DNA from 3 places in the Sphaerisporangium rubeum genome. Region 2 is predicted to be linked to each of the others. Evidence: predicted binding sites of a transcription regulator. Region 2 holds the regulator's gene; each other region holds the start of a gene.
The links. Region 2 encodes HrcA, which represses chaperone genes, less so after heat shock. Its sites were predicted from a motif close to TTGGCACTCTCNNNNNGAGAGTGCCAA; they were not measured.
Positions count from the first base shown of each region.

Region 1: groL (chaperonin GroEL) is a predicted target of HrcA. The motif match lies at 1,921-1,947, and genes of this name have one in related genera.
Region 3: groL (chaperonin GroEL) is a predicted target of HrcA. The motif match lies at 1,649-1,675, and genes of this name have one in related genera.

Region 1 is NZ_JACHIU010000001.1:356,193-359,945, reverse strand. It holds gene BJ992_RS01470 (arabinofuranosidase catalytic domain-containing protein) at 1-1,119, shown strand, start outside; gene BJ992_RS01465 (TetR/AcrR family transcriptional regulator) at 1,232-1,843, opposite strand; gene groL (chaperonin GroEL) at 2,055-3,680, shown strand; gene BJ992_RS01455 (response regulator transcription factor) at 3,677-3,753, opposite strand, start outside.
Region 2 is NZ_JACHIU010000001.1:5,260,820-5,264,572, reverse strand. It holds gene BJ992_RS22440 (DUF3097 domain-containing protein) at 1-491, opposite strand, end outside; gene BJ992_RS22435 (hypothetical protein) at 512-1,507, opposite strand; gene hrcA (heat-inducible transcriptional repressor HrcA) at 1,690-2,697, shown strand; gene dnaJ (molecular chaperone DnaJ) at 2,697-3,753, shown strand, end outside.
Region 3 is NZ_JACHIU010000001.1:7,144,204-7,147,956, forward strand. It holds gene groL (chaperonin GroEL) at 1-1,523, opposite strand, end outside; gene BJ992_RS30335 (cold-shock protein) at 1,910-2,110, opposite strand; gene BJ992_RS30340 (MoaD/ThiS family protein) at 2,460-2,735, opposite strand; gene thrC (threonine synthase) at 2,750-3,753, opposite strand, start outside.

The DNA of each region.
Region 1 (3,753 bases), 4.9 Mb from region 2:
AGCACGTCCGGCGCGAACCCCACGCCGACGAACTTCGCGCTGAACGGCACGAACTGCACCGGCGTGCCGACCGGCTCCCCCAGCACGTCCCCGTCACCTTCGGTGTCACCGTCCCCGTCGCCGTCACAGACGCCGTCCCCGTCCCCGTCGCAGACACCGCAGGCCGCCGACCGGCCGTGTGACATCTACGCCGCGGGTGGCACACCGTGCGTCGCGGCCCACAGCCTCGTACGCGCGCTCTACCGTTCGTACAACGGCAACCTGTACCAGGTGCGGCGATCCTCCGACAACACGACCAGGAACATCGGCGTGCTCAGCGCCGGCGGCGCGGCCAACGCCGCGTCCCAGGACTCGTTCTGCTCCGGCACCTCGTGTGTCGTCACCGTCATCTACGACCAGTCGGGTCGCGGCAACAACCTCGGCTACCAGGGATCCGGCGGGGTCGGCGGCGCCGCCAGCCCCGCGAACGCGACCACCGAGTCGCTGACGGTGCTCGGCAGCAAGGCGTACTCCCTCTACATCAACCAGGGCAACAGCTACTGGCGTGACGGCCACACGACCGGTGTCCCCACCGGCAGCGCACCCGAGGGCATGTACATGGTGACCAGCGGCACGCACTACAACAGCGGCTGCTGCTTCGACTACGGCAACAGCGAGACGACGCGGCGGGCCGACGGCGCGGGGGCCATGGACGCGATCTACTTCGGGTCGAGCTGCTGGTTCGGCGGGTGCTCGGGGTCCGGGCCCTGGGTCCAGGCCGACCTCGAGTACGGCCTCTACCCCGGCGGCAGCTCCTCCTGGAACCCGAACCAGCGGACGTTCCCCAACAAGTTCGTCACCGCGATGCTCAAGAACAACGGCACCTCACGGTTCGCCATCAAGGGTGGCAACGCGCAGTCCGGCGGCATGACCACCCTGTGGGACGGCGCGCTCCCCCGCGGCTACAGCCCCATGAGGAAGCAAGGCGCCATCATCCTCGGCAGCGGTGGCGACTGCTGCATCGACAACCGCAACCTGAGCGTCGGCACCTTCTACGAAGGCGCGATGGTCGCGGGCTACCCGTCCGACGCGACGGACAACGCGGTCCAGGCCGCCGTCGTCGCCGCCGGTTACCGCTGAGTCGAACGACCGCACCAGGCGGCACGGAGAAGCGGCCTCTGGACCACCCGGCGATGCCGGGAAACACGGACCAGGGGCCGCATTCCACTGATATCCGGCACTTTTCTCACCCTTACTGCTCTGTGTCATCCGGTTTCTCCGGAGAAAGCACATGAGAAAGCGCCGTACGCAGAATGTCGGCGAAGGATTCCGCGGTACCCGGACTGAGCCAGTGCCGGCCCGCGACACGGATGGCACCCGCGACGGCGGCGGCGGTGACGGCGGGGAAGAGGTCGCGCGCCGGGTCGGTGCCGGTGCGGGCCGCGATGGCCTCGGTGAGCGGGGGCTCGGCCATGGTGAACGCCTTCAGCGCCTCACCTTCGAGCTCGGGGGTCTGCATGATCATGCGGAGGCCGGCCCTGTCGGGTTCCGGGCCGGTGTAGAGCTCGATCACCGCCGCGACGACCGCCTGGTCGAACGGCTCGGTGGCCGGCCTCGCACGCAGCGCCTCGCCGAGGCGGCGCGCCTGGTCGGCCTGGAGCGCGCAGATCGCCTCCTCTCTGCTGGAGAAGTAGTTGTTGTAGGTGCGGGGGGAGACACCCGCGGCTTCGGCGATGTCGGCGACGCGCACGAGGGCCAGCCCGTGGGGGCCCTGCTCGATGGCCAGGCGCAGCGCGGCGTTGCCGATCGCCTCACGGGTCGCACGCCGGTTGCGCGTGCGCAGGTCCATCGCGTCGTCGTTCATGAGCCGACTCTATCCGATAGTGCGCGCCACGCAATATATGCGTGGCGCGCAACTTAGGGGTACAGTCGTGACGACGCCTGGCACTCGCCCCCGGAGAGTGCCAACCACATGGTGTGGCCGGGACGGCGAGGTCGCCGGCGGTGCCGCCGGCGTGCCGTCCGTCGCGGGCGCCGTCCCGGAGCACACCTGATCGACGGACAAGGGAGTGGCGATGGCTTCGAAGATGATCGCGTTCAATGAGGACGCCAGGCGCGGTCTTGAGCGTGGCATGAATCAGCTCGCTGACGCCGTGAAGGTGACTTTGGGTCCCAAGGGCCGCAACGTCGTGCTGGAGAAGAAGTGGGGTGCTCCCACGATCACCAACGACGGTGTGTCGATCGCCAAGGAGATCGAGCTGGAGGATCCTTGGGAGAAGATCGGCGCGGAGCTGGTCAAGGAGGTCGCCAAGAAGACCGATGACGTGGCCGGTGACGGCACCACGACGGCGACGGTGCTGGCGCAGGCGCTGGTTCGTGAGGGTCTGCGCAATGTCGCGGCCGGTGCGAACCCGATGGCGTTGAAGAAGGGGATCGAGGCGGCGGTCGAGCGGGTCAGCGAGGAGCTGTCCAAGATCGCCAAGGATGTCGAGACCAAGGAGCAGATCGCGTCGACGGCGTCGATCTCGGCCGGTGACACGCAGATCGGCGAGATGATCGCCGAGGCGATGGACAAGGTCGGCAAGGAAGGCGTCATCACCGTCGAGGAGAGCAACGCCTTCGGCCTGGAGCTCGAGCTCACCGAGGGCATGCGCTTCGACAAGGGCTACATCTCCGGCTACTTCGTCACCGACTCCGAGCGCATGGAGGCCGTCCTCGACGACCCGTACGTGCTGCTCGTCAACGGCAAGGTCTCCGCCAACAGGGACGTCGTGCCGCTGCTCGACAAGGTCGTGCAGTCCGGCAGGCCGCTTCTGGTCATCGCGGAGGACGTCGAAGGGGAGGCGCTCGCGACCCTGATCGTCAACCGCATGAAGGGGGTCTTCCGCTCTGTCGCCGTGAAGGCCCCGGGTTTCGGTGACCGCCGCAAGGCCATGCTGGCGGACATCGCGACCCTGACCGGTGGTCAGGTGATCAGCGAGGATGTGGGTCTGAAGCTGGAGACCGCGTCGCTCGATCTGCTGGGCCGGGCTCGTCAGGTCATCGTGACCAAGGACGAGACGACCATCGTCGACGGCGCCGGCGACCCCGAGCAGATCGCCGGCCGGGTGAACCAGATCCGCGCCGAGATCGAGAACACCGATTCCGACTACGACCGTGAGAAGCTGCAGGAGCGGCTGGCCAAGCTGGCCGGCGGCGTCGCGGTGATCAAGGCCGGTGCGGCGACCGAGGTCGAGCTCAAAGAGCGCAAGCACCGCATCGAGGACGCCGTGCGCAACGCCAAGGCCGCCGTCGAGGAGGGCATCGTCCCCGGTGGCGGTGTCGCGCTGATCCAGGCCGGCGCCAAGGCGTTCGACAAGCTGGAGCTGTTCAACGACGAGGCCACCGGCGCCGCCATCGTGCGCAAGGCCCTGGAGGAACCGCTCAAGCAGATCGCCGTCAACGCCGGCCTCGAAGGCGGCGTGGTCGTCGAGCGCGTCCGCAACCTGGAGCAGGGTGTCGGCCTCAACGCCGCCACCGGCGACTACGTCAACATGCTGGAGTCCGGCATCATCGACCCCGCCAAGGTCACCCGCTCGGCCCTGCAGAACGCCGCCTCCATCGCGGCCCTGTTCCTCACCACCGAGGCCGTCATCGCCGAGAAGCCCGAGAAGACCCCCGCCGCCCCCGCCATGCCCGGCGGCGGCGACATGGACTTCTAGGTCCCCTGTGCCCCCGCGCGTGACCCGGTCGTCGGTGACCCCGTGTCGCGCGCGGGGGTGGTGCCGCCGAGGC
Region 2 (3,753 bases):
CGGCCGGGGCCGGGGGCGAACTCCTCGACGATCGCCGGCAGGTCGTCCACGCCTTCGAGGTACTCGACGACGACGCCTTCGACCCGCAGGTCGTGGCCCCAGATCTTCTCCACGAGGGCCGCGTCGTGCAGGCCCTCGACGTAGATGCGGCTCTCCCGCGCGACCCGCGCGCGCAGGCCCGTCACGGCGACGGACCCGGACGCACTGCGACCGGGGGTGCGCGCCGCCTGGCCCTCGGGTCGCACCAGCGTCACCGGCCTGCCGTCGAGCAGGAACGCGGCGGGGGCCAGCGGGAAGACGCGACGCCTCCCGAAGCGGTCCTCCAGGGTGACGGCTTCCTTGTCACATGCCACCACGGCGCCGCAGAAACCGTCCCCGGCGCCGTTCGCGTCCTCCACGACCAGGCCCGGCTCGGCGGGGACGCGCGGGATCTCGGCCCGCGGCCTTCTCCACCGGCCGCCGGCCAGCACATCCCGTCCGTAGTCCCGCATAGCAGGGCACGCTAGCAAGCTCAGGCGCCAGGCGGGGCCTGCCACCCGCCGCCGTACGGCGCGCTCGGCGCCAGGCGCTTGCGGAACCGGCTGCGGCGCACCAGCACCACGATGGTGACGATCAAGGCGAACAGGAAGCCGATCAGCGGCACCAGGAACAACGCGGCCACTCCGCCGGCCAGCGCGCCGGTGTTCGCCGTGAGCGAGCGGCCGACGCCGAACACGACCTGCTGGCCTTCCTCGGCCTGGCACGTGAACTTGTAGTCGCCGGCGGCGGGGACGCCGATGTTGAACAGCAGTTCCCACACGCGGCCGTCGGCCGTGATGGTCTGCGAGGTCGACGGGTTGGTCAGCTTGGCCTTGCGGCCGTCGGCGGCGTTCTCCGCGACGCACGTCACGTTGGCGGGACCGGACGCCGAGGCGTACAGAGCGGGCTTCTGCGCGGGGTCCACCGTGGCGACCACGCTGCCACCGCTCTGGAAGGTCTTGGACGGCGCCGCGTCGCCGAGGGTCTTGAACAGGCCGCCGGCGAAACCGGCGAAGCCGATGCCGACGCAGACCACCGCGATGATCCACGCCAGGAAGACCCACAACAGTCTCGGACGGACCTGACCCTTGGCCGGCGGGGGAGTGCCGTAGCCGGGGGGGTTCGCGCCGTAGGACGGGCCGCCGTAGCCCTGGCCGGGAGGCGGGGAGTAACCCTGGCCGCCCGGCGGGGGCCCGTACCCCTGCTGGGGGTTGCCGTACCCGCCACCGTACCCGCCACCGGGGCCGCCGTGGCCCTGGCCGGGAGGGGGACCGTACGGTCCCTGGCCGCCGGGAGGCGGCGGGTAGTTCTGCCCGCCTGAGGGGGAGCCGAAGGGCGGACGGTCACCGGGGCCGCTCGCCTGAGCGCCGTAAGAAGGGGTTCCCTGGGCACCGTGAGGGGACGAGCCGGGGGCGGCCTGCTCGCCGAAGGGGTAGGGACGCGCGATGCGCGATGTCGCGTCCTCGGGCCGGGGGGTGTTCTCGGTCATGCGAGAAGTGTGGACCATGTCACTTGCCGGTCGATAGCAACCCGCTTGTAGCGGCCGCACCCGTGCTGTGCCCCGCGGGTTATCGCACCGTGCCTGCGGGAGCCGTACACTTGGCACTCGGGAACACTGAGTGCCAGGACCGCGTTCACGCAGGCACGCAAAGCAGGCAGGAGGTGAGCACGTTGCTCGATGATCGCAAGCTGGCCGTACTGCGCGCCGTCGTCGAGGACTACGTGTCCACCAACGAACCCGTCGGGTCCAAGGCGCTGGCCGAACGGCACAATCTCGGCGTCTCGCCTGCCACGGTGCGCAACGACATGGCGGTGCTGGAGGAGCAGGGGTACATCGCGCAGCCGCACACCAGCGCGGGCCGGGTGCCGACCGACAAGGGCTACCGGCTGTTCGTCGACCGGCTGTCGCAGATCAAGCCGCTGTCGGCGGCCGAGCGCCGCGCCATCGAGACGTTCCTCGCCGGCGCGGTCGACCTCGACGACGTCGTCACGCGCACGGTGCGGTTGCTGGCGCAGCTCACCCGGCAGGTCGCGGTGGTGCAGTACCCGTCGCTGATCCGCTCCACGGTGCGCCACGTCGAGCTGGTGCCGCTGTCGGAGCGGCGCATCATGCTGGTCCTGATCACCAACACCGGCCGGGTCGAGCAGCGGGTCGTGGACCTCCCCGACGTCGTGGAGGACGACCGCATCGCCCACCTGCGGGCCGTGCTCAACGCCGGCCTGGACGGCTGCGCGCTGAGCCAGGTCCCCGAGACGGTGGCCGACATGCACGAGCGTCTCCCCGAGGACGACCGGCCGATGGCGGGCACGATAACCTCCGTCCTGCTGGAAACGCTGGTCGACCGGCACGAGGAGAAGATCGTCTTCGCCGGCACGGCCAACCTCACGGCCGACTTCACCGTCGGCCTGCGCGACGTGCTGGAGGCGCTGGAGGAACAGGTCGTGCTGATGCGGCTGCTCGGGGAGGCCGGCGGCTCCCCTGTCACGGTGCGTATCGGGTCGGAGAACCCCTATTCCGGCCTTCACGGCACTTCCATCGTCGCCGCCGGATACGGTTCGGGCGACAATGAACTGGCCCGGCTCGGAGTGCTGGGCCCGACGCGAATGGACTACCCGGTGACCATGGGAGCGGTGCGCGCAGTGGCACGCTATGTCGGCCAGATTCTGGCGGGGTCCTAGTGGCGCGCGACTACTACGCCATTCTCGGCGTCCGCCGTGACGCGGGCCAGGACGAGATCAAGAAGGCGTACCGCCGTCTCGCGCGCGAACTGCACCCCGACCTGAACCCCGACCCTGAGACGCAGGAGCGTTTCAAGGAGATCAACCAGGCGTACGAGGTCCTGTCCGACCCCAACAAGCGCCAGATGTTCGATCTCGGCGCCGACCCGTTCGGTGGTGGCGGCGGCGCGGGGGGTGCGGGTGCCGGGTTCGGCGCGGGATTCCCCTTCAGCGACATCATGGACGCGTTCTTCGGCGGCGGCGCCGCGGCGCGCGGGCCGCGCTCGCGTGCGCGGCGGGGCCGCAACGCCACCATCCGCGTCGAGCTCGACCTCGCGGAGTCGGCGTTCGGCACCACCCGTGAGCTGGTCGTCGACACCGCCGTGCTGTGCGAGGTCTGCCACGGCTCAGGCGCCGCCTCAGGCACCCACCCCGACACCTGTGACATGTGTCACGGCCGGGGTGAGATCTCCCAGGTGACCCGTTCGTTCCTCGGCCAGGTCATGACGGCGCGGCCCTGCCCCCAGTGCGGCGGCTTCGGCTCGGTCATCCAGCACCCCTGTCAGGAGTGCTCCGGTGACGGCCGGGTGCGCACGCGCCGCACCATCAAGGTCCGCATCCCCGCGGGGGTCGAGGACGGCACCCACATCCAGCTCGCCGGCGAGGGGGAGATCGGCCCCGGTGGCGGCCCCCCCGGCGACCTGTTCCTTGAGATCGTCGAGCGGCCCCACCAGATCTTCGAGCGGCGCGGCGACGACCTGCACTGCACCGTGCAGATCCCGATGACCGCCGCGGCCCTCGGCACCATCCTCACCGTCGAGACGCTCGACGGCGCCGAGGAGATCGACGTCCGGCCCGGCACGCAGTCCGGCCAGGTCATCCCCCTGTACAGCCGCGGCGTGCAGCACCTCAACGAGAGCGGCCGAGGCGACCTGCTGATCCACTTCAACGTGGAGACCCCGACCCGCCTCGACCCCGCGCAGGAGGAACTGCTCAAGGAGCTTTCCAAGCTGCGCG
Region 3 (3,753 bases), 1.9 Mb from region 2:
GAGGCGGCGTTCTGCAGGGCCGAGCGGGTGACCTTGGCGGGGTCGATGATGCCGGACTCCAGCATGTTGACGTAGTCGCCGGTGGCGGCGTTGAGGCCGACACCCTGCTCCAGGTTGCGGACGCGCTCGACGACCACGCCGCCTTCGAGGCCGGCGTTGACGGCGATCTGCTTGAGCGGTTCCTCCAGGGCCTTGCGCACGATGGCGGCGCCGGTGGCCTCGTCGTTGAACAGCTCCAGCTTGTCGAACGCCTTGGCGCCGGCCTGGATCAGCGCGACACCGCCACCGGGGACGATGCCCTCCTCGACGGCGGCCTTGGCGTTGCGCACGGCGTCCTCGATGCGGTGCTTGCGCTCTTTGAGCTCGACCTCGGTCGCCGCACCGGCCTTGATCACCGCGACGCCGCCGGCCAGCTTGGCCAGCCGCTCCTGCAGCTTCTCACGGTCGTAGTCGGAATCGGTGTTCTCGATCTCGGCGCGGATCTGGTTCACCCGGCCGGCGATCTGCTCGGGGTCGCCGGCGCCGTCGACGATGGTCGTCTCGTCCTTGGTCACGATGACCTGACGAGCCCGGCCCAGCAGATCGAGCGACGCGGTCTCCAGCTTCAGACCCACATCCTCGCTGATCACCTGACCACCGGTCAGGGTCGCGATGTCCGCCAGCATGGCCTTGCGGCGGTCACCGAAACCCGGGGCCTTCACGGCCACGGACTTGAACAGGCCGCGGATCTTGTTGACGACCAGGGTGGCCAGGGCCTCGCCCTCGACGTCCTCGGCGATGATCACCAGCGGCTTGCCGGACTGCACGACCTTGTCGAGCAGCGGCAGCAGGTCCTTGTTGGCGGAGATCTTGGAGTTGACGACGAGGATGTAGGGGTCGTCGAGGACGGCCTCCATGCGCTCGGAGTCGGTGACGAAATAGCCGGAGATGTAGCCCTTGTCGAAGCGCATGCCCTCGGTGAGCTCGAGCTCCAGGCCGAAGGCGTTGCTCTCCTCGACGGTGATGACGCCTTCCTTGCCGACCTTGTCCATCGCCTCGGCGATCATCTCGCCGATCTGCGTGTCACCGGCCGAGATCGACGCCGTCGACGCGATCTGCTCCTTGGTCTCGACATCCTTGGCGATCTTGGACAGCTCCTCGCTGACCCGCTCGACCGCCGCCTCGATGCCCTTCTTCAACGCCATCGGGTTCGCACCCGCCGCGACATTGCGCAGACCCTCACGAACCAGCGCCTGCGCCAGCACCGTCGCCGTCGTGGTGCCGTCACCGGCCACGTCATCGGTCTTCTTGGCGACCTCCTTGACCAGCTCCGCGCCGATCTTCTCCCAAGGATCCTCCAGCTCGATCTCCTTGGCGATCGACACACCGTCGTTGGTGATCGTGGGAGCACCCCACTTCTTCTCCAGCACGACGTTGCGGCCCTTGGGACCCAAAGTCACCTTCACGGCGTCAGCGAGCTGATTCATGCCACGCTCAAGACCGCGCCTGGCGTCCTCATTGAACGCGATCATCTTGGCTGCCATACGGCTAGACCTCCCAGATACAGGGTGGCGTGCAGCGGATCGAGCCGACGCCCGCGACGGCGTAGACCCGCGCCACCACGACACCTGTCGCCGTGGATCGGCAAGCCCCATCGCCTCGATCCAGGTTGTCACTCCCGACGTGAGAGTGCCAACGAACTGTTTAGCACTCTACCCTGCCGAGTGCAAGCGGCAACCCCTATGACCTGGGCCGCGCGCGGATTTCCCCGGCCGTATGCCGAATATTGGGCATGGGTCCATGGAGGACACGAGGGATGAGGGTGACATGACGGAAGGTTCGGCCCGCGTCGTCAGGCGGGCCGAACCCCCATGCCCGCCGGCGGCAGCCAGAGGGCCTCATCGGCGGCCGGACGCTGCCGGCCGGGGCGTCACACCGTGCGCACCGACTCCGCCTGCGGGCCCTTCTGACCCTGTGTGATCTCGAACTCCACTCGCTGGCCCTGTTCGAGCGACCGGTATCCCTCGGCCAGGATCGCTGAGTAGTGGACAAAAACGTCCTTACCACCGTCTACCGCGATGAAGCCGTAGCCCTTGTCCGCGTTAAACCATTTGACGGTGCCCTGCGCCACTTTCCGACTCCTCTTGCTGGGCTCCGGACCTCGCCCACTCCTCCGCGGGGTCCGTGACCTTCGGAGCCGAGTACATGCGAACTCTCGGCTGCGTCGATCGTTATCGACCATACCTGTGACGAGGGTTGGCGCAACAGAGTCAATCCGCAGAATGCGTCTTGACGTTCGCTGTCGGCTGGACGCGACTCTTTTTTGCCGGACTTTAGTTGGTTGACAATTGCACTACACGCCTGGAGGGAGGTCGGCCCGTATCGACTTCTTTTATGATAGTGAGCCTGATGGGGGGCCCAAGACACGCGAACGCCCGTGCACCTCCCAAGGTGCACGGGCGGGGAGAGGTCGCGGAGAGTCAGCCTCCGGCCACAGCGGGGATAACCGAGATCTGCACGCCGTCCGGCGTCACAGTGTCCAGACCGTCCGCGAAACGGACATCCTCTTCTCCGACATACACGTTGACAAAACGACGGATCTTGCCCGTTTCGTCCAGAATACGAGCTCCGATTCCGGGGAAGTCGGCGTCCAGCTTCTGCAACACCTCACGAAGGGTCGCCCCTTCACCGTTCACCTCCGACGCGCCATCGGTGTAGGTACGGAGAATCGTCGGAATCCGCACAGAAACGCTCATTTACCCATGACCTTTCAGGAGTTGTCCGCGACAGCCGTGCGGAATGCGTTGAGAGACGGCCGGATGACGGCGGTCGGCCTGGCGTGCGCGGAGACCGCGTCCAGGGTCTTCAGGCCGTCGCCGGTGTTGAGCACCACGGTCTCGGCGTCCGGGTCGAGCACGCCGTTCTCGGCGAGCTTGCGCAGCACGCCGACGGTCACGCCGCCTGCCGTCTCGGCGAAAATGCCCTCGGTGCGCGCGAGCAGCCGGATGGCGTCCACGATCTCGGCGTCGGTGACGTCCTCGACCGCTCCCCCGGTGCGGCGCGCGATGTCGAGCACGTACGGCCCGTCGGCGGGGTTGCCGATGGCGAGCGACTTGGCGATCGTGTCGGGCTTGACCGGCCGCACGATGTCGTGGCCGGCCTTGAACGCCGCCGCGACCGGCGAGCAGCCCTCGGCCTGCGCACCGAAGATCTTGTACGGCTTGTCCTCGACGAGACCGAGCTTGATCAGCTCCCGGAAGCCCTTGTCGACCTTGGTGAGCTGCGACCCCGAGGCGATGGGGATGACGATCTGGTCCGGGATGCGCCAGCCGAGCTGCTCGGCTATCTCGAAGGCCAGTGTCTTGGAACCCTCGCCGTAGAACGGCCGCAGGTTGACGTTGACGAAACCCCACTTCTCGCCGAGCGGGTCGCCGATCAGCTCGGAACAGAAGCGGTTGACGTCGTCGTAGGTGCCTTCGATGCCGACCAGCCTGCCGCCGTACACCGAGGCCATGACGATCTTGGCCTCCTCCAGGTCCGCCGGGATGAACACGCAGGCGTCGAGCCCGGCCCGCGCCGCCGCGGCGGTGACCGCGCCGGCGAGGTTGCCGGTGGAGGAACAGGACAGGGTGTGGAACCCGAAGGTGCGCGCCGCCTCAAGGGCGATCGCCACGACCCGGTCCTTGAACGAGTGGGTGGGGTTACCCGAGTCGTCCTTGACGTGCAGGCTGCGCAGGCCGAGTTCGCGCGCGAGGTTGTCGGCCTTGACGAGCT